Regions from separate parts of the Agromyces sp. GXS1127 genome, predicted to be linked through region 2. Evidence: predicted binding sites of a transcription regulator. Region 2 holds the regulator's gene; the other holds the start of a gene.
The links. The regulator LexA, encoded in region 2, represses DNA repair genes until DNA is damaged. The targets are predictions, from matches to a motif close to TCGAACANNTGTTCGA.
Positions count from the first base shown of each region.

Region 1: the regulator LexA is predicted to act here: its motif matches at 3,460-3,475, upstream of ACQ393_RS16950 (DUF6504 family protein).

Region 1 covers NZ_JBOCIG010000011.1:23,420-32,959, forward strand. Annotated here, with positions in the region: gene ACQ393_RS16940 (FAD-dependent oxidoreductase) at 38-1,417, shown strand; gene ACQ393_RS16945 (DUF222 domain-containing protein) at 1,542-3,299, opposite strand; gene ACQ393_RS16950 (DUF6504 family protein) at 3,491-3,766, shown strand; gene ACQ393_RS16955 (DUF998 domain-containing protein) at 3,898-4,593, opposite strand; gene ACQ393_RS16960 (DUF1214 domain-containing protein) at 4,765-5,715, shown strand; gene ACQ393_RS16965 (hypothetical protein) at 5,750-6,070, opposite strand; gene ACQ393_RS16970 (prepilin peptidase) at 6,155-6,814, shown strand; gene ACQ393_RS16975 (Flp family type IVb pilin) at 7,072-7,266, shown strand; gene ACQ393_RS16980 (TadE/TadG family type IV pilus assembly protein) at 7,343-7,747, shown strand; gene ACQ393_RS16985 (pilus assembly protein TadG-related protein) at 7,735-8,742, shown strand; gene cpaB (Flp pilus assembly protein CpaB) at 8,771-9,526, shown strand.
Region 2 covers NZ_JBOCIG010000003.1:503,754-513,293, forward strand. Annotated here, with positions in the region: gene hflX (GTPase HflX) at 1-802, shown strand, start outside; gene ACQ393_RS07830 (methylenetetrahydrofolate reductase) at 1,045-2,037, shown strand; gene metE (5-methyltetrahydropteroyltriglutamate--homocysteine S-methyltransferase) at 2,034-4,373, shown strand; gene lexA (transcriptional repressor LexA) at 4,484-5,161, opposite strand; gene ACQ393_RS07845 (LysM peptidoglycan-binding domain-containing protein) at 5,475-5,813, shown strand; gene ACQ393_RS07850 (histidinol-phosphate transaminase) at 5,872-6,966, shown strand; gene hisB (imidazoleglycerol-phosphate dehydratase HisB) at 7,011-7,625, shown strand; gene hisH (imidazole glycerol phosphate synthase subunit HisH) at 7,622-8,260, shown strand; gene priA (bifunctional 1-(5-phosphoribosyl)-5-((5-phosphoribosylamino)methylideneamino)imidazole-4-carboxamide isomerase/phosphoribosylanthranilate isomerase PriA) at 8,372-9,118, shown strand; gene ACQ393_RS07870 (SseB family protein) at 9,102-9,540, shown strand, end outside.

The sequences.
Region 1 (9,540 bases), on a different contig from region 2:
GCCCGGCTCCTTCATCGACGACAGGAGGTCACCGCCGGTGACGAGGAACAAGTTGCGACTGGCCATCGTCGGCGCCGGCCCCGCCGGCATCTACGCCGCCGACATCCTGCTGAAGTCGGAGCGGAACTTCGACGTCTCGATCGACCTGTTCGATCATCTCCCTGCGCCGTACGGGCTCGTCCGCTACGGCGTCGCCCCCGACCATCCGCGCATCAAGGGCATCATCACGGCGCTCCGCGAGGTGCTCGACCGCGGCGACATCCGCATCTTCGGCAACGTGCGCTTCGGCGAGGACGTCACGCTCGCCGACCTGAAGAAGCACTACAACGCGGTGATCTTCGCCACGGGTGCCGTGAAGGACGCCGACCTCAACATCCCGGGCATCGACCTCGAGGGCTCGTACGGCGCGGCCGACTTCGTGAGCTGGTACGACGGGCACCCCGACTACCCGCGCGAGTGGCCGCTCGAGGCGGAGTCGGTCGGCGTGATCGGCAACGGCAACGTCGCGCTCGACGCGGCCCGCATGCTCGCGAAGCACGCGGAGGACCTGCTGCCGACCGAGATCCCGGCGAACGTCTACGAGGGGCTGAAGTCGTCGCCCGTGACCGACGTGCACGTGTTCGGCCGGCGCGGCCCGACTTCGGTGAAGTTCACGCCGCTCGAGCTGCGCGAGCTCGGCGAGCTGCGCGACGTCGACATGATCGTCTACGACGAGGACTTCGACTACGACGACGCCGCGCGCGCGGCCGTCGCCGGCAACAAGCAGGTCTTCGTGATCGACAAGGTGCTCCAGCAGTGGCGCCAGCGCGAAACCGGACAGGCCTCACGTCGCCTGCACCTGCACTTCTTCGCCAAGCCGCTCGAGGTCGTCGACGACGGCAGCGGGCGGGTGGGCGCGCTGCGCTACGAGCGCACCGCGCCCGACGGCGAGGGCGGCGTCGTCGGCACCGGCGAGATCCGCGAGATCCCGATCCAGGCGCTGTACCGGGCCGTCGGCTACTTCGGCTCGCCGCTGCCCCACATTCCGTTCGACAAGAAGTTCGGCGTCATCCCCAACCACGAGGGCCAGGTGCTGATCCGCGACAAGGAGACCGGACAGTCGCGCCAGATGTACGGCGTGTACGCGACCGGCTGGATCAAGCGCGGCCCGGTCGGCCTCATCGGCCACACGAAGTCCGACGCCATGGAGACCATCAAGCACCTCATCAACGACCTCGGCAACTGGTGGCGGCCCGAGTCGCCGTCGGAGGAGTCCGTCGTCGAGATGCTCGAGGCCCGCGGCATCCAGTGGACCGACCTCGACGGATGGCACCGCCTCGACGAGCACGAGCAAGCCCTCGGCTCCGCCGAGGAGCGCCCGCGCATCAAGGTCGTGCCGCGCGACGAGATGGTGGGCATCTCCCGCGGCGAGGTGTAGTCGAGCTCGGCGGGGCCAGGCGTGCGTTACGAGCCGCCCATCGGGTCGGGCGCGAAGACCGCTATCGAGACGCGGTGAGGCGCCGCGGGAGATGGACCGCGCGACTCGCCCGCGCGACCGCGCGTCATGCCGCCTGGTCGAGCTCGAGCCGGGCGGCGCGTCGCCCGGGCCGCGGGCGTTGCCCGGGGTCGAGATGCGGCGGTGGTGTGAACCAGACGAGTCCGTCGCCGTCGACGAACACCCGCCACCCGTCGTGGTGGACGCACCAGTGATGGAACGCGCAGAGCAGTACTCCGTTGGCGAGGTCGGTCGGGCCGTCGTCGGCGTCCCACCAGGCGAGGTGGTGGGCCTGGGTGTGGGCGGGTGGTCTCGAGCAATCGGGGTGCGCGCACCCGGCGTCGCGTTCGGCGAGGGCGATGCGTTGCGCCTTGGTGAAGAGCCGTCGGCTGCGCCCGAGGTCGAGGACTTCGCTCGCGCCGCCGAGCACCATCGGGATGATGCCGGCGCTCGCTGCCCACCCGCGCACGGTCGCGGGGGAGATGGGCTGGTCGATCCCGTCGATCGTCGCGTAACCGATCTCGGATTCGAGGAACTCGAGGTCGATCCGCGCGACGATCGACGCGTTCACGAGCGCGGGCGGCGCGTCGACCGCTGAGCCCGCCAGGCGTACGAGGTCGGCGAGCGCGTCTGCCGCCATCTGCTCGACGGTGCGGTCGTCGATCATGGCTCGGTCGGCCGCATCGGGCAGTTCGTCGGACGCCGGGGCGCCGACGGCCACAGATGCGGCGACGGTGCCGGCGCCTGCGATGCGCGCCGCGGACCGCGCCGCGGTCTCGCGTGCCGCAAGGCGGCTCTTCGCATCGCGGGCGGCGTGGAGGTCGGCGGAGACGAGCGCGTCGATCGCGGTTCTGATCGGCGAGCCCGTCGCCGCGTCGAAGCGGGCGTGGAGATTGGTGAAGCCGTGCCGGTCCTGCCAGATGCGCAGCGATCGCCCGCGCCACTGTGCCTCTTCTCTCGCCTGCACTCCGTGGGGATCGAATCGGGCGCGCAGCAGCTTCGTGTACCGGCCGAGCTGGTCGATGCCGGCGGCGGCGACGCGGTCGAGCAGCGTGAGCTCGGCATCGGCGAGTGCGTCGGGGTCGGCTCCGATCCGCACCGAGTCGAGGAACCCGATGATGCGGTTCGCGGCCTCGACGGTGATGCGACCGTCGGCGATCGCCGACGCGACGTGCGCGTAGCGCGGCGCACGCACCCGGTCGCCGAACGTGGCGGGCGCGGTCGTCGCCGACGCGACGGCGACGAGTTTCGCCGCTTCGGACGTGGTCGATCCCGTGGTCGCGGCGATGAAGCGTTCTGGCGTCGAGAACCCGTGGCGACCGGCGAGCCCATCGTGTCGGGAGTCGCCGGCCGAGCGTCGGGCGACCACCGAAGAGCACTGCAGTTTGAGGACCTCGACGGCGCGCTCGACCTGCGAGAGCGCCTTCAGCACGGCGACGAGCCGATCGTCGTCGAGCGCCTCGGCGGCGACGTGCCTCGCGTCGGAGTCGGAGCCAGGGATCGCGTCGGAGCCAGGGCTCGCGCCGGAGTCGGAGCCTGCGCCGGAATCGGAGCCCGCGCCAGAACCATCGCCTGCGCCAGCACCGCCCTCACCGCCCGACCCCGCGGAAGGCCCGCCCGTACACGCCCACGCGACGGCGAGCGAACGAATCGCATCGCCGATCGACGCGAGCGGACCGTCGCCCGACAAGACGGCCCGAGCCGACGCGGGCACGACCGAGCCACGCGTGGCCGCGGCGCGCACACGGGTCAGTGATGACTCGTTGACGACCGAGTCGCGCGTGGCCGCGGCATCCGCCCGGCTGTTCGCTCGTCCATCGGTCATGGGTCGATCCTTGCAGCACCCACCGACATTGAGAATCGAAGTTATGTACGATTCCGTCGCGATGCAGATCACAGCCAGAAACGGAGAATCACTACGGATTCAGCCCCGTGCATCCAGACGCAGCGCGTCTTGGCGTGTCGCGACATCCGTGCCTAGACTCTCGAACATCAGTTCGAGTCGAGGAGGTCGTCATGCTCGCGCTGAGTGACGCCGAACCCGTCACGGTCTGGCTCGACGATGCCGACCGGCCGGCCAGGCTCGTCTTCCGAGGCGTGCGATATCGGGTGATCGACACGCCGACAGCGCTCGCCCGGAACCCCGAATGGCCGTCGGGTATCAGTCATCCGCCGGTAGGGATGCTCCCACCGGGTTGGCGTGTCACGGGTCGAACCGAGTCGCACGACGTGCTCGTCTTCGACCTGCGCCTCGCACCCGCCGGCTGGGTCGCCGAAGCGACGTATGCGTGAGGTCGGATCGGCGGGGCGAGCCCACTCGCTTCAGGGAGAACCGCCTGCAGGAGGGATCGAGAGGGACGACCCCGTCGGCGATGTCGCCGACGGGATCGCTGCGTGACGCCACCAACTGGATGCCTGAACGCTCACCGCGCTGCACGTGACGACCCGAGCGGATGCGGCGCCTTCGTGTACACGTGCGCCGACGCGACCGCGAGCCACGTCCACGCCGCGACGACCGCCAGCCACAGCAGCCCCACGCCGGCCGCGCTCGTCGACAGCGCCGCTCCGCCGAAGAACCCGGCGAGGACGACGACGCCGAGCACGATCCCGAGCGCCGCGCGCTTCGGGGCCCGGACGCGCCGGCTCCACCCGGCATACGCGAACGCCGCCGCTGCGACGGCCGCGAACCCGACGGCCCCGAACACCAGGTGCAGGATGCCGCTGAGGCTGGCCGTGCCATCCGCTTCGCCCGCGGGGAAGCCGCCCATCGGGTCGGGTGCGAAGACCGCGCTGAGCACGAGCGCCCCGCCGTACACCGACGTGAGCACGCCGAGCGCGAGGCCGCGCCCATTTCGGATGGCTCGGATCATCCCGAGCGCGGCGACGATCGTCATGACGCCCGCGATTGCGAGGTTCGCGCGCTGCAGCCATCCCCACTCGCCGAGCATCAGGAGCGAGAGCGCGTGCCGGCCGAGGTCGAACCCGGGCCGCGTGAGCGCGAGCGCGAGGCCGACGACGAGGTAGAACGGGCCCGCGACCACGCCCCAGCCGAGCATGCTGCGGGTGATCGCGGCCGACCGGTCGAAGGTGGTCGGGGTGTCGGAGGTCGAGGTGCTCATGATCTGCCTTTCGTGTCGAGACGGATGTCGCCTTCATCTCGTACGTCGAACGGCACGGGCGGAAATCGACATCGGGCCGGAACTCGTCCCAACCGACGGCCGGACCCGCTCGATTCGTAGACACCTCTCCGTTCTACGATGGGGGAGCATCGCCGACGAGGGGGAGATCCGATGGCAACGACCGTGACGCCCGAGACCTACATCCGCGCGGAGGTGGACGGCCGCTTCGCGGTGTTCCAGCAGCGCGCCGGCGGGAAGGTGAACGAGTTCTACCTGATCTCGCGGCCGGTGCCGACCGACGAGCAGCCAGTCGTGCGGATGAACCGCGACACGCTCTACGGCGGCGGCGTGATCGACACCGCCGAGGGAGCCAGGGTCTTCGTGCCCGAGGTCACCGACGGACGCTACGTCTCGCTGATGGTGATCGACAACGATCACTACACCGTCGATGTCTTCCACGAGCCGGGGTGGCACGAGATCGACTCGCCCACCAGGTACTGCGTCGCCGTGCCGCGCGTCGAACTGCACGACATGCGCGATGAGGAGGAGATCGCGCACGTCGTCGAGGTGCTGCACCGCTTCGAGATCGACGCGGCGAGTGCGGAGGACTTCGTGCCGGCCGACTGGGACTACGACTCGATGTTCGCGCTCCGGGCCCAATACGAGCAGGAGTTCCGCACCTACACCCAGTACCCGTCGGGATGGATGGGCCGCCGCGGCGAGGTCGACGAGGCGACCCGCCACCTCGCCGTCGCCGGCGCGTGGGGCCTGTTCCCCGAGAACGAGGCCGTCTACATCAACTACACCGGTCCGGTCGACGCGACGAAGGCCTACACCGCCACCTACTCGGTGCCGCCGTGCGACGCGTTCTGGTCGATCGCCGTCTACGGTGACGACGCGTTCTTCCACTCGGACAACGCGACGCTCAGCCCGGCGACGACGCAGCTCAACGACGATGGCACGTTCACCGTCTACTTCAGTTCGGAGGAGATCGTCGGCGACAAGCCGAACCGGCTCGACATCACCGAGGGCTGGAACTTCCTGTTCCGCATCTACCGGCCGGCGGAGAGCGTGCTCGCCCGTGAGTACACGCTGCCCGACGTGGTCGAGTTCGGCGGCTGACCCGATCGATCGCTGAGGGGTTCGGGCAGCAGGCCTACGACTGCCGCCCGACCGGCGGCTCACCGACGAACTCGTGCGCCTCGCGCGCCAGCTCCGACCAGAGTTCGCGGTCGCTGACGCGCACCCAGGTTCGGCTGTCGCCGCCCCGCGTTGAGTGGAACGGCTCCGCGATGCCGCGCTGCTGCAAGTCGGACGACCGCGCCGCCGGCAGGTCGACCACGAGCTGCCCGCCGTCGAGGAACGCGAACAGCCTGCCCTTCACGAGCAGCCCGTCGGGCGTGGCATCCACGTCGTAGTCGGCGTCTTGGAGCAGTTCGTTCGCCACGGCGTCGTAGGTCGCCTGCACGTCATCCATGTCATCCCCCTGTCGGCGCGGTCGCTGCCTTCGCGAGGGAGCCTACGCCGCGCGCGCGGCGCGCGCCGCGCTACGCTGCACTCCATGCCCCTCGCCCCCGTCGCCCTCGTCGTCGGGGCCGCCCTCCTCGGCGCCGTGCTCGGCTGGTGGCCGCTCGCCGCCTGGGCCGACCGCAACATCCGTCGCGATCCAACCGAGCGGATGCCGCTGCGCGCCCTGCGCGCCTGGTCGGCGGGCACGACCGCCCTGCTGTTCGGACTGCTCGCCTGGCGCTACGGCCTCGACCCCGTGCTGCCGGCCCTCCTCGCGCTCGCCGCCGCCGGCGTCGCCCTCTCGATCGTCGACCTCACCGAGAAGCGCCTCCCGAACGCTATGGTCTTCCCGACCCTGCTCGCGGTCGCGGTGCTGCTCGTCCCCGCATCCGCCCTCACGGGGGAGTGGCTCGCGCTCGCTTGGGCGGCCGCCGGCTCCGCCGGCATGTTCCTCTTCTACTTCGTGCTCGCGTTGATCTCGCCGAAGGCGATGGGCATGGGCGACGTGAAGTTCGCGCTGCCGCTCGGGTTGGCGCTCGGATGGTTCGGTTGGGTGATGTGGGCCGCGGGGCTGATGGGCGCGTTCCTCGTCGGCGGAATCGTGGCGATCGTGGCGCTGGCGCTGCGGCGGGTGACGTTGCGCGGATCGATTCCATTCGGACCGTCGATGCTGGCCGGAGCCGTGCTGGCGCTGCTGATTCTCGTGCGCTGAGGATCGCTCGATCGCGGACGGTTTCCCTCTGTCCCCTGACGTGACGCGCCGTGTCCCCCGAAAAGCGGACTGTAGCACTCGGATGGCAGACATTGCGTTACGCGAAGGTCACGTTTGTACCCCTGCCTGTCCCCAATCAGAGGGTGCCCCGAAGTGGGGCATAGCGGCCGATTCGTTTGTATCGATACCTTCGTCGGGCCGCTTGCGACCGTGGGCGGCACCCCCAAAGATTCTGATCGACCCGAAGGGTGTCACTCATGCTCAAGCTCTACACGAAGGCTCAGGCTCGCCTCGCGCAGCTCCGCACCGACGAGGATGGCAACGCGGCCGAGTACGGTCTTATCCTCGCGCTCGTCGCCCTCGGTATCATTACGGCTCTCGGGTTCCTTGGCGCTGCGATTGCGGGCGTCTTCGACGACGTGACGACCGGGCTCGGCGGCGCGACTGGATAGCAGCTGCTGAAGTGCTCTGGGTGCGCGACCGCTACCGCGGTCGCGCACCCAAGTATCGATGGGAGAGCGAGTGCGGATGCGTGACAGGCGCAGGTCCGATGGACGCAACGAGCGGGGTGCTTCGGCGGTCGAGTTCGCGCTGGTGCTCCTCCCGCTTATCTTGATCCTGCTCGGAATCATCGAGTTCGGTTACATCTTCAATCAGCAACTCACCGTCACAAATGCTGCCCGCGAAGGTTCACGGGTGCTGGCGATCACACGCGACACCGGCGACGCAGTGAGCGCCGCGACGAATGCCGCATCGACCCTGGTTGGTACGCCCGTTATCACAACACCCACCGTCTGCCCGGAGACTGGGCCCGGCGACGCCACCGTCGTGGTTACGCTTGCGCTCGACACGATCACCGGCCTCGAGACTTGGGTGCCCGGCCTCGAGGCCATCAGCCTCACTGGAAGAGGAGTGACACCATGCGGAGGTTGATTCGTGGACTGCGCGCCGAGCGGGGCGCGACCGCGACCGTCGTCGCCTTTGCAATAATCCCGCTCCTCGGTGCTGGCGCGATCGCGATCGACGTCGGAGCGCTTTATGCCGAGCGTGCTCAGTTGCAGAACGGCGTCGACGCTGCGGCACTGGCCGTTGCTGCCTCCTGCGCTCGAGATGAGTCCGCCTGCGGGGCTGGGTCCACAGTGCTCGCCCAGCAGTACGTTGACGACAACGCGGCGATCTTCCGCGAGCCAGCTGCTGATGCTCCGAGCATCAGCACGTCGGACAACACGGTCACCGTGACCGCGAATACCGGGGTCGACCACATGCTCGCTCAGCTGATCGTCGGCGACGACGCCAGCAACGTATTCGCTTCTGGCTCCGCGGAGTGGGGCACCCCGATTGCCGGCGGGGTGCTCCCTGTCGGGTTCGGTAGCTGCGAGTTTGAGGGCGCTGAGCCCGGCGAGATGCTCGCAATCGAGCTCGGGGTTAAGGCACGCGCCGATTGTCCGAACGTCACGGACAATCCCGGCGGATTCGGGTGGTTGGATGCCGCGGACTGCTTCGTCCACTTCGACCTCAGTGATGGGGAACTCTGGCATCTGGGCGAGAGCGGAATGGGTGGCGGTTCGTCAGGATGCAATCCGAAGGACGACTTCACGCCGCTCCTCGACAGCGTCATCCTGATCCCAATCTTCGATTCGTTCAAGTACGTCAAGAAGAGCTGCACTGAGGCTCCGATCGCCACGCCCACGAAGGAGTGCTACCGCATTGCCAAGTTCGCGGCCTTTCGCCTGACCGGAGGCAAGCTCACATCATTCACGCATATCGACAAGTCTGCGCCGGCGTGCAAGGCCGGATGCCTGCAGGGCGAGTTTGTGAAGTATGTGGCCATTGACGACAGTTTCGAGCTCGGGGACGGCGACTCCAGCAGCCTCAGCGTCGTGCGAATGATCCTGACCGACAACGAGCGAACTGCCCTGATCGGCTGAACGCCAAGCACCCTACAGAAAGCAGCACATGAAGACCCGAATCATCGGTGCGATCCTTGCCATCGTGCTCGCCGTCGCGGGAGGTGTCGCGATCTACCTGTACGTCGCTGGCGCAGATGCGCGGGCGTCCCGCGGAGCGGAGCTTGTCGAGGCCTACGTCGTGACTGAGCCAGTCCCGCAGGGGACGCCGAGTGAGACAGTGCGAGAGTCGCTCGCGGTCGATGAACTGCCACGAAATGCGGTGCCGGAAGATGCAGTGACCGACCTGGGCGACCTGGACGGGCTCGTCACATCGGCCGACTTGCTGCCGGGCGATGTGCTGCGGCAGGCGCGATTCGTCGATCCCGCCGATGCGGTTGCCGGCGGCGTTGCTGTTCCTGAGGGCATGCAGCTCATGTCGTTCACGCTCCCCGCCGACCGGGTCGTAGGTGGCCAAGTCGCTCCCGGTGACAAGATTGGCCTCGTCGGCACGATCGACCCTGACGAGGTTGGAGATCAGGAAGACGTAGTCAACCCGATCTCGAGCTTCGCGTTCCACGGCGTCCTCGTTACGAGAGTGCAGGGCGTGGTAGGCGTTGACCCGGAGACAGGCGAGGAGACAGACCAGAGTTCGGACTCGGCGATCATGCTGACGATTGCACTCTCTGCGCACGACATCGAACGCTGGGTGTGGTTCACCGAAGGTGAGGCCGCCGACTATGCCCAGATGTGGCTCACATTGGAGAACGAGGCGACCGACAACAGTGGCACCTCCCCGGTCGATGGAAACGCCGCATTCCAGTGACGCGGTATCTGCTG
Region 2 (9,540 bases):
TCCCGGTGAGACGAAGATCGAGCTCGACCGACGCCGCATCCACTCGCGCATGGCGAAGCTCCGTCGGCAGATCGCGGGCATGAAGCCCGCACGTGACGCCAAGCGTGCGAACCGCAAGCGGAACGCGGTGCCGTCGGTGGCGATCGCCGGGTACACGAACGCGGGCAAGTCGAGCCTGCTCAACCGGATCACCGGTGCGGGCGTGCTCGTGGAGAACGCGCTGTTCGCCACGCTCGACGCGACCGTCCGCCGCAACACGACGGCCGACGGCCGCGTCTACACGATCGCCGACACCGTGGGCTTCGTGCGGAACCTGCCGCACCAGCTCGTCGAGGCGTTCCGGTCCACGCTCGAGGAGGTCGGCGACGCCGACCTGATCGTGCACGTCGTCGACGCCGCGCACCCCGACCCCGCCCAGCAGATCGCGACCGTGCGCGACGTCATCGGCGAGGTGGGCGCCCGCGACATCCCCGAGCTGGTGGTCTTCAACAAGGCCGACCTGGTCGCGCCCGAGGACCGGTTGGTCCTGCAGGGCCTCGAGCCGAACGCCGTGTTCGCGTCGGCGCGCACGGGCGAGGGCGTGGCCGAGGTGCTCGCCGCCATCGGCCGCATGCTCCCCGACCCGGCCGTCGAGGTCGACCTGCTCGTGCCGTACGACCGCGGCGACGTCGTCTCCGCCCTCCACGAGGGCGGCCGGGTGCTGTCGACCGAGTACGTCGAGGACGGCACGCGCATCCGGGCGCTCGCGTCGCCCGAGCAGGCCGCGCAGCTCGAGGAGTTCCGCGCGGAGGCGCTGGCGTAGCATCCGCTCGCCCGACCCGCGTCACTCGCCGTCACACCGGTCACTCGTCGTAACACCGGGAGCGGAACCGGTCACCCGAGCGTATCGTCGCACCTGATCGTGGCGAGCGGCCGGATGTCGCCCGCCTGGAGCGACCGCCGAGCCCGGCACCCGCCCGCGAGACCCACCTGCCGTTCCGGCCGGTCGGGCGCGGCGTGCCGTGCACTCGACCACCCCCGGGACTGCTCGCCACCTGGAGCGACATGACCGGAACCCAGCCCGACGGCGCCGCCGCCCGGCCGCGCGTGCCGATCTCGTTCGAGCTGTTCCCGCCGCGGACCGACGCGGCGGCGATCGCGCTCGGCCGCACCATCGACCGGCTCGCCGAGGTCGACCCCGCGTTCATCTCCGTGACCTTCGGCGCGGGCGGATCGAGCCGCGACCGCTCGCTCACCGTGCTCCGGTACATGCTCGAGCACACGGGCGTCGAGCCGATGGCGCACCTCACCTGCGTCGGGTCGAGCCACGCCGAGGCGAACCGGCTCGTGCGGGAGTTCCTCGACGCGGGCGTCACGAGCTTCCTGGCGCTCCGCGGCGACCCGCCGGCCGGTACCGCCGACGCGGAGGACGCGATCGGCGACCTGCACAGCGCCGCGGAGCTCGTGCAGCTCATCCACCGGGTGCAGGAGGAACGCGAGCCGTTCGGGCGGTCGCGCATCCCCGGCATGCCCGGGGTCACGGCCATCCGCGAGCGTCCGCGCCCGGAGCGCGTCGCCGTGGCGGCCTTCCCGAGCGGGCACCCGCGCTCGCGCGGGTCGAACCAGGACGTCGACGTGCTGCTCGCCAAGGAGGTCGCGGGCGCGAACCTCGCGATCACGCAGCTGTTCTGGCATGCCGACGACTACCTGTCGTTCGTGCAGCGCGCCCGGACGGGCGGGGTGACCATCCCGATCCTGCCGGGCATCATGCCCGTCACGACGCCGGCGCGGCTCGCGCGGCTGGAGCAGATCACGGGCGTCCCGGCGCCGGCCGAGCTCGCGATCGACCTCGAGATCGAGCCCGACGCGGACGCCCAGTTCGAACTCGGCGTCGCGCACGCCGCGAAGCTCGTCGCCGACGTCCTCGCGGGCGGCGCCCCCGGACTGCACCTGTACACCTTCAACCGTCACGAGGCCGTCCTCGCCGTCCTGGAACGGCTCGGCCTCGCCAACACCCCCGCCCACGCGGGCACCGAGAGGAACACGAGAGAACGATGACCGCACCCGCCTTCCCCACCGGCACGATCCTCGGCTACCCGCGCATCGGGCGCCGCCGCGAGCTCAAGCACGCCGTCGAGGCGTTCTGGGCCGGCCGGATCGACGCCGCCGAGCTCGAACGCATCGCGGCGGGCCTCCGCGCCGCGACCCGCGAGCGGCTGGCCGAGCTCGGCCTCGGCCGGACGGACTCGGCGATCCCCGAGAGCTTCTCGAACTACGACCAGGTCCTCGACGCGGCCGTGGCCGTGGGCGCGATCCCGACCCGCTTCGAGCGGCTGCTGGGCGCCGACGGACGCCTCGACCTCGCCGGCACCTTCACGGTGGCCCGCGGCGAGGGCGCCGACGCGCCGCTCGAGATGACGAAGTGGTTCGACTCGAACTACCACTACCTCGTGCCGGAGATCGGGCCGGACACCGCGTTCGCCGCGCACGCCGAGGCGCTCGTCGCGCAGGTGCGCGAGGCGCGCGCGGCCGGGTTCGTCACGCGTCCGGTGCTGGTCGGCCCGGTCACGTTCCTCCTGCTGTCGAAGGCGGCGGACGGCGCGCCCGAGGGCTTCCGTCCGCTCGACCGCCTCGCCGACCTCGTCCCGGTCTACCGCGCGATCCTCGGCGAGCTCGCCGAGGCCGGCGCCGAGTGGGTGCAGCTCGACGAGCCGGGACTCGTGAGCGAGAGCCTCGACGAGCCGCGCGATCGCGTGCTCGAGGCGGTCGCGCTCGCCTACGACGCCCTCGGCGCGGCCGAGGCGCGTCCGGCGATCTTCGTCGCCGCCCCGTACGGCGACCTCGGCGACGCCCTGCCTGCGCTCGCGGCCACGCCCGTCGAGGCGGTCGGGTTCGACCTCGTCCGCGGCGACCTGCCGGAGCGGCTCGACCCCGTGACGGAGGAGGCGCTCGCCGCGAAGACGCTCGTCGCGGGCGTCGTCGACGGCCACAACATCTGGCGCGGCGACCTGGAGCAGGCGTTCGCGCGCGCCGAGGCGCTGCGCTCGGTCTCCGGCACGGTCGCCGTGTCGAGTTCGACCTCGCTCCTGCACGTGCCGCACGACGTCGACGACGAGACCGCGCTCGACCCGCGGCTGGTGAGCTGGCTCGCGTTCGCCGACCAGAAGGTCGCCCAGGTCGCGACGCTGGCGCGGGGCGTCACCGAGGGGCGCGACGCCATCGCGACCGACCTCGACGCGGCATCCGCTGCCCTCGCCGATCGCGCGGCCGCGACCGGTGTTCGGGTGCCGGAGGTGCGGGACCGGCTCGCCGCACTCGACGCGGGCGCCTTCGCGCGCGCCGCGTACGACGACCGTGTCGCCGCCCAGGAGGACCTCGCGCTCCCGGCGCTGCCGACCACCACGATCGGCTCGTTCCCGCAGACCGCCGACATCCGTCGCGCCCGCGCTCGCCTCGTGAAGGGCGAGCTGACGGATGCCGCCTACCGCGACCTCATGCGCGAGGAGATCGAGCGGGTCGTCCGCCTGCAGGAGGACCTGGGTCTCGACGTGCTCGTGCACGGCGAGCCCGAGCGCAACGACATGGTGCAGTACTTCGCCGAGCTGCTCGACGGGTTCGCCGTCACGCAGCACGGCTGGGTGCAGTCGTACGGCTCGCGTTGCACGCGTCCGTCGATCCTGTGGGGCGACGTCTCGCGTCCGGCGCCGATGACCGTGGAGTGGTCGGCATACGCGCAGTCGCTCTCGGAGAAGCCCGTCAAGGGCATGCTGACCGGGCCCGTCACCATCCTCGCGTGGTCGTTCGTGCGCGACGACCAGCCCCTCGGCGACACCGCCCGGCAGGTGGCGCTGGCGCTCCGCGACGAGATCGGCGACCTCGAGGCCGCCGGAATCCGGATCATCCAGGTCGACGAGCCGGCGCTCCGCGAGCTGCTGCCGCTGAAGCTCGCCGACCAGCCCGCGTACCTCGACTGGTCGGTCGGCTCGTTCCGCCTCGCCACCGGGGGCGCTGCGCCGGCGACGCAGGTGCACACGCACCTCTGCTACTCGGAGTTCGGCGTCGTGATCGACGCGATCCGCGAGCTCGACGCCGACGTCACCTCGATCGAGGCGGCGCGCAGCCGCATGGAGGTCGTGGCCGACCTGGCCGCGAGCGGCTTCGACCACGGTGTGGGTCCCGGCGTCTACGACATCCACTCGCCGCGCGTGCCGAGCGTCGAGGAGGTGCGCTCGCTCCTCGAGCGCGCTGTCGACGGCGTGCCCGCGGGCCGGCTCTGGGTGAACCCGGACTGCGGCCTGAAGACCCGCGGCTACGACGAGACGGTCGCGTCGCTCGCGAACATCGTCGAGGCGGCGCGCTCGGTGCGCGAGGGGGTCGCGGTCGCGACCGCCTGATCCGACGCACGAGGGCGGATGCCGCGGGGTGAGCCCGCGGCATCCGCCCTCGTCGTCGGCGGGTGTGCTGGGTCGAAGCGGGCCGGCACCGGGGCTCGCCGGCTCGGCGATCAGACGGTGCGGAGCACCGCGACGACCTTGCCGAGCACCTCGGACTCGTCGCCGAGGATCGGCTCGAAGGCCGAGTTGCGGGGGAGCAGCCAGGTGTGGCCGTCGCGCTGGCGGAAGACCTTGACGGTCGCCTCGCCGTCGAGCATGGCCGCGACGATCTCGCCGTTCTCGGCCGTCTTCTGGGATCGGACGACGACCCAGTCGCCGTCGCAGATCGCGGCGTCGATCATGGAGTCGCCGACGACCTTGAGGATGAACAGCTCGCCCTTGCCGACGAGCTGACGGGGGAGCGGGAAGACCTCCTCGACCTGCTGCTCGGCCGTGATCGGCACGCCGGCCGCGATGCGGCCGACCATCGGGACCATGGCGGCGTCGCCGACCGGAGCCGGCTCGACCGACGCCGGGCGCTGCTCGGAGCCGGGCACGTCGATCAGGATCTCGAGTGCGCGCGGGCGATTCGGGTCGCGTCGGAGGTAGCCGGCGAGCTCGAGCTGGTTGAGCTGGTGGGTGACGCTCGAGAGGGACGAGAGGCCGACGGCGTCGCCGATCTCGCGCATGCTCGGCGGGTAGCCGCGGTCGGAGACGGACGCGCGGATGACCTCGAGGATCGCGACCTGCTTCGGGCTCAGCGTCTTGCGCCGACGGGACCGGCCACCCGTGCCTCGTGCCTGGTCGATGTCGATGCTCACGTGCCTCGCCTCTCGTCGGGACCGCCGTGGTCCGGATGTCGGTGGTCGGTGTTCGACTGTCGTCGGACATTCGAAACTGTATCCGTCTCGCACCCGGCCGACAAACATCCGTTCGAGTGTGTCGCGATATCCAGGTCCGGAAATCCCACTTCCGGTGCTTGCAGCGTGGAATGTTCGAAGATATATTCGGAACACAGCTTCGCATCCGGTCCTCCCGGCCGAGGGCCGGATGCGGGGCTGGAGCCTCGGGAGGTGCGGAATGAGTGCAGTGGTGATGGGGGCCGCAGGAGCGGCTCAGACGATGCCCGCGTTCGGATCGTCGACCGTGCGCACGCGCCTCAGGCTCACCCGGCGCGGCCGCGTCGTCCTCACCGGCCTCGCCGCCCTTCCCGTCGCGCTCGGTGTGCTCATCGGGGTGCTCTCGTCGGGCGGTGCCGTCGCCGGTATCGACGACGGGCGGGCCGCGGCCGCGTTCGAGACGATCGAGGTCGGCGCCGGCGACACGCTCTGGGCGATCGCCGAGTCGATCGCCCCGTCGTCCGATCCACGTGACGTGATCTACGAGATCATGCGCCTGAACGGCCTCGACGACGCCGTCGTCCAGCCCGGCCAGGAGCTCGTGCTCCCCGCGACCCGGTGAGCGCGCCCGGTCGCCGCCGCACGCCGACACACGGGGAGCGCGCGGATAGCATTGATCGGTGACGAGTCTCGACGACCTGCCCATCCGTGATGACCTTCGCGGCAAGACCCCGTACGGTGCTCCCCAGAAGGTCGTGCCGGTCGCACTCAACGTCAACGAGAACACGCATCCGATCCCGGAGGACGTGGCGCACGACATCGTCGCCCGGGTCGCCGCCGCCATCATCGGCCTGAACCGCTATCCGGACCGCGAGTTCACGCAGCTGCGGACGGCGCTGGCCCGGTACCTCGGGCACGGCCTCGTTCCCGAGCAGCTCTGGGCGGCCAACGGGTCGAACGAGGTGCTGCAGCACGTGCTGCAGGCGTTCGGCGGTCCCGGGCGCACCGCGCTCGGCTTCGGTCCGACCTACTCGATGTACGGCCTGCTCTCGTCGGGCACGGGCACCGGGTGGATCGCCGCCGACCGCGACGCCGACTTCGAGCTCTCGCCCGAGACCGCGGTCGCCGCGATCGATCGCCACGATCCCGACATCGTGCTGCTCTGCTCGCCGAACAACCCGACGGGCACGCCGCTGTCGCTCGAGACCATCGCCGCGGTGGTCGACGCCGCGCGCGGCGTGGTCGTCGTCGACGAGGCATACCAGGAGTTCGCCGACCCCGGCACGCCGAGCGCGCTGACCCTGCTCGAAGGGCGACCCCGGCTCCTGGTGTCGCGCACCATGAGCAAGGCCTTCGCCTTCGCCGGCGCGCGAGTGGGCTACCTCGCCGCCGACCCGGCGGTCATCGACGCCCTGCGTCTCGTCCGACTGCCGTATCACCTGTCCGCCCTCACGCAGGCGGCCGCGCTCGGCGCCCTCGCGCACGCCGACGAGATGCTCGCGATGGTCGGCGAGATCCGCGCGCAGCGCGAGCGGATCACGCGGGAGCTCGCCGCGCTCGGATTCCGGCCCTATCGCAGCGGCGCGAACTTCGTCCTGTTCGGCGGCGTCGACGACCCGCACGCCGTGTTCGAGGCGCTGCTCGAGCGCGGCATCCTGATCCGCGAGATCGGCCTGCCCGGTTGCCTGCGCGTCACCGCGGGCACCGAGGCCGAGACCACCGCGTTCCTCGAGGCCATGGCGTCGTTCGCGCCGTCGGCGGCCCCGAACGCCTGATCCGACCCGGAATCCCCACCGGCCTCCCCGAATAGGATGACCCCATGAGCACCGAACGGCCCGCGCGCACCGCACGCGTGCAGCGCGAGACCAGCGAGTCGAGCATCGACCTCTCGATCGACCTCGACGGCACCGGCACGAGCGATATCGAGACGACCGTGCCGTTCTACGACCACCTGCTCACCGCGTTCGCCAAGCACTCGCTCACCGACCTGACCGTCCGTGCGAAGGGCGACATCGAGATCGACGTGCACCACACGGTGGAGGATGTGGGGATCGCGCTCGGGCGCGCCATCCGCGACGCGCTCGGCGACAAGACCGGCATCTCCCGGTACGGCGATGCGCTCGTCCCCCTGGACGAGGCGCTCGCCCAGGCCGTCGTCGACATCTCGGGTCGCCCGTACCTCGTGCACACCGGCGAGCCCGACGGCTTCGAGTACCACCTCATCGGCGGCCACTTCACGGGCTCGATGGTCCGGCACGTCTTCGAGGCGATCACGTTCAACGCCGGGCTCACGGTCCACGTCACCGTGCTCGGCGGCCGTGACCCGCACCACATCGCCGAGGCCGAGTTCAAGGCGTTCGCACGGGCGTTCCGGCAGGCGAAGGCGCTCGACCCGCTCGTGCGCGGCATCCCCTCGACGAAGGGCGCCCTGTGACCGCGATCCGCCGGGTCGCGGTCCTCGACTACGGCTCCGGCAACGTGCACTCGGCGGTCAAGGCGCTCGAGCGCGCAGGAGCCGAGGTCGAGCTCACCGCCGACCGGCGCACCGTCATGGAGGCCGACGGTCTCGTCGTCCCCGGCGTCGGTGCGTTCGCCGCCGTCATGGACGGCCTGCGCGCGGTCCGCGGCGACGAGCTCATCGACCGGCGTCTGGCCGGCGGCCGGCCCGTGCTCGGCATCTGCGTGGGCATGCAGGTCATGTTCGAGCACGGCGTCGAGCGCGGCGTCGACACCGAGGGCCTCGGCGAATGGCCGGGCGCCGTCACCGAGCTGCCGAGCGAGGTGCTGCCGCACATGGGCTGGAACACCGTGCAGCCCGACGAGGGTTCGGTGCTCTTCGCGGGGCTCGAGGAGGAGCGCTTCTACTTCGTGCACTCGTACGGGGCGCAGTCGTGGAGCCTCGATGTCATCCCGCCCTTCCCGCGGCCCAAGCTGACCTGGTCGGAGCACGGCGGTCGCTTCCTCGCCGCGGTGGAGAACGGCCCGCTGTCGGCGACCCAGTTCCACCCGGAGAAATCGTCGGAGGCCGGCATCCGCCTGCTCTCGAACTGGATCGGATCGCTCGGCTGAGCCCGGCGAGACCTCCCGAGACCTTCGATGCGTCACGGCGTTCCGGTGCGGACTAGGATGCTGTGACTGTGCCGAGGCCGCGTGTTCGCGGCATCCGATTCGAGGACAGTGATGAGTGAGTTCAGCAAGACCCCCCGCCTGGTGCTGCTTCCGGCAGTCGACGTGGCGGGAGGCAAGGCGGTCCGCCTGACGCAGGGCGAGGCGGGGACCGAGACGAACTACGGCGACCCGGTCGACGCGGCCGCCGACTGGGCCGACCAGGGCGCCGAGTGGATCCACCTCGTCGACCTCGACGCCGCCTTCGGGCGCGGTTCGAACGCCGGGATCCTGAAGAAGGTCATCCGCCAGGTCCGCGGTGTGAACGTCGAGCTCTCGGGCGGCATCCGCGACGACCGGTCGCTCGAGAACGCCCTCGAGATCGGCGCGAAGCGCATCAACCTCGGCACCGCGGCCCTCGAGAACCCGGAGTGGGCGGCATCCGTCATCGCGCAGTACGGCGAGGCCATCGCGATCGGCCTCGACGTCCGCGGCACGACGCTGGCCGCGCGCGGCTGGACCAAGGACGGCGGCGACCTCTGGCAGGTCATGGACCGCCTCGAGGAGGCCGGCGCCGCTCGCTACGTCGTGACCGACGTCACGAAGGACGGCACGCTCCAGGGCCCGAACGTCGAGCTGCTCCAGCGCATCATGGAGCGCACGCGCCGCCCGGTCATCGCCTCCGGCGGGGTCTCGAGCCTCGACGACATCGCGGCGCTGCGCCAGCTCGTGCCGCACGGACTCGAGGGCGCGATCATCGGCAAGGCGCTGTACGCGGGCGCGTTCACGCTGCCCGAGGCGCTGGATGTCGCATCGCACTGACCCGTCCGCAGACTCCGCGGGTCGTCCCTGGGCAGGACGGTCGTTCCAGGCGAACCCGCACGCGGCCGATGACGGACGGATGCCCGAGGCACTCGGCGCCGCCCTCGCGCGGTTCCGTGCGGGCGAGGGCGGCCAGGCCGACGTCGTCGCGGCGTTCGGGTCCGCGCGCCTGCTGATCCCGCTCCTCGCGGAGCTCGGCGACGGCGGCACCGAGGTGGGCGCCCACGGACATGCCGTCGACAAGAGCCAGGAGCTCTCGATCGTGACGGTCGAGGGCCCCGACGGGCGGCGGGTGCTGCCCGTGTTCGGTTCGGTCGACGCGATGGCCCGCTGGAACCCGCTCGCCCGGCCGGTGCCGGCGGACGGCGTCCGGGTCGCCCTCGCCGCCGCCGACGACGGCACCGAGCTCGTCGTGCTCGACC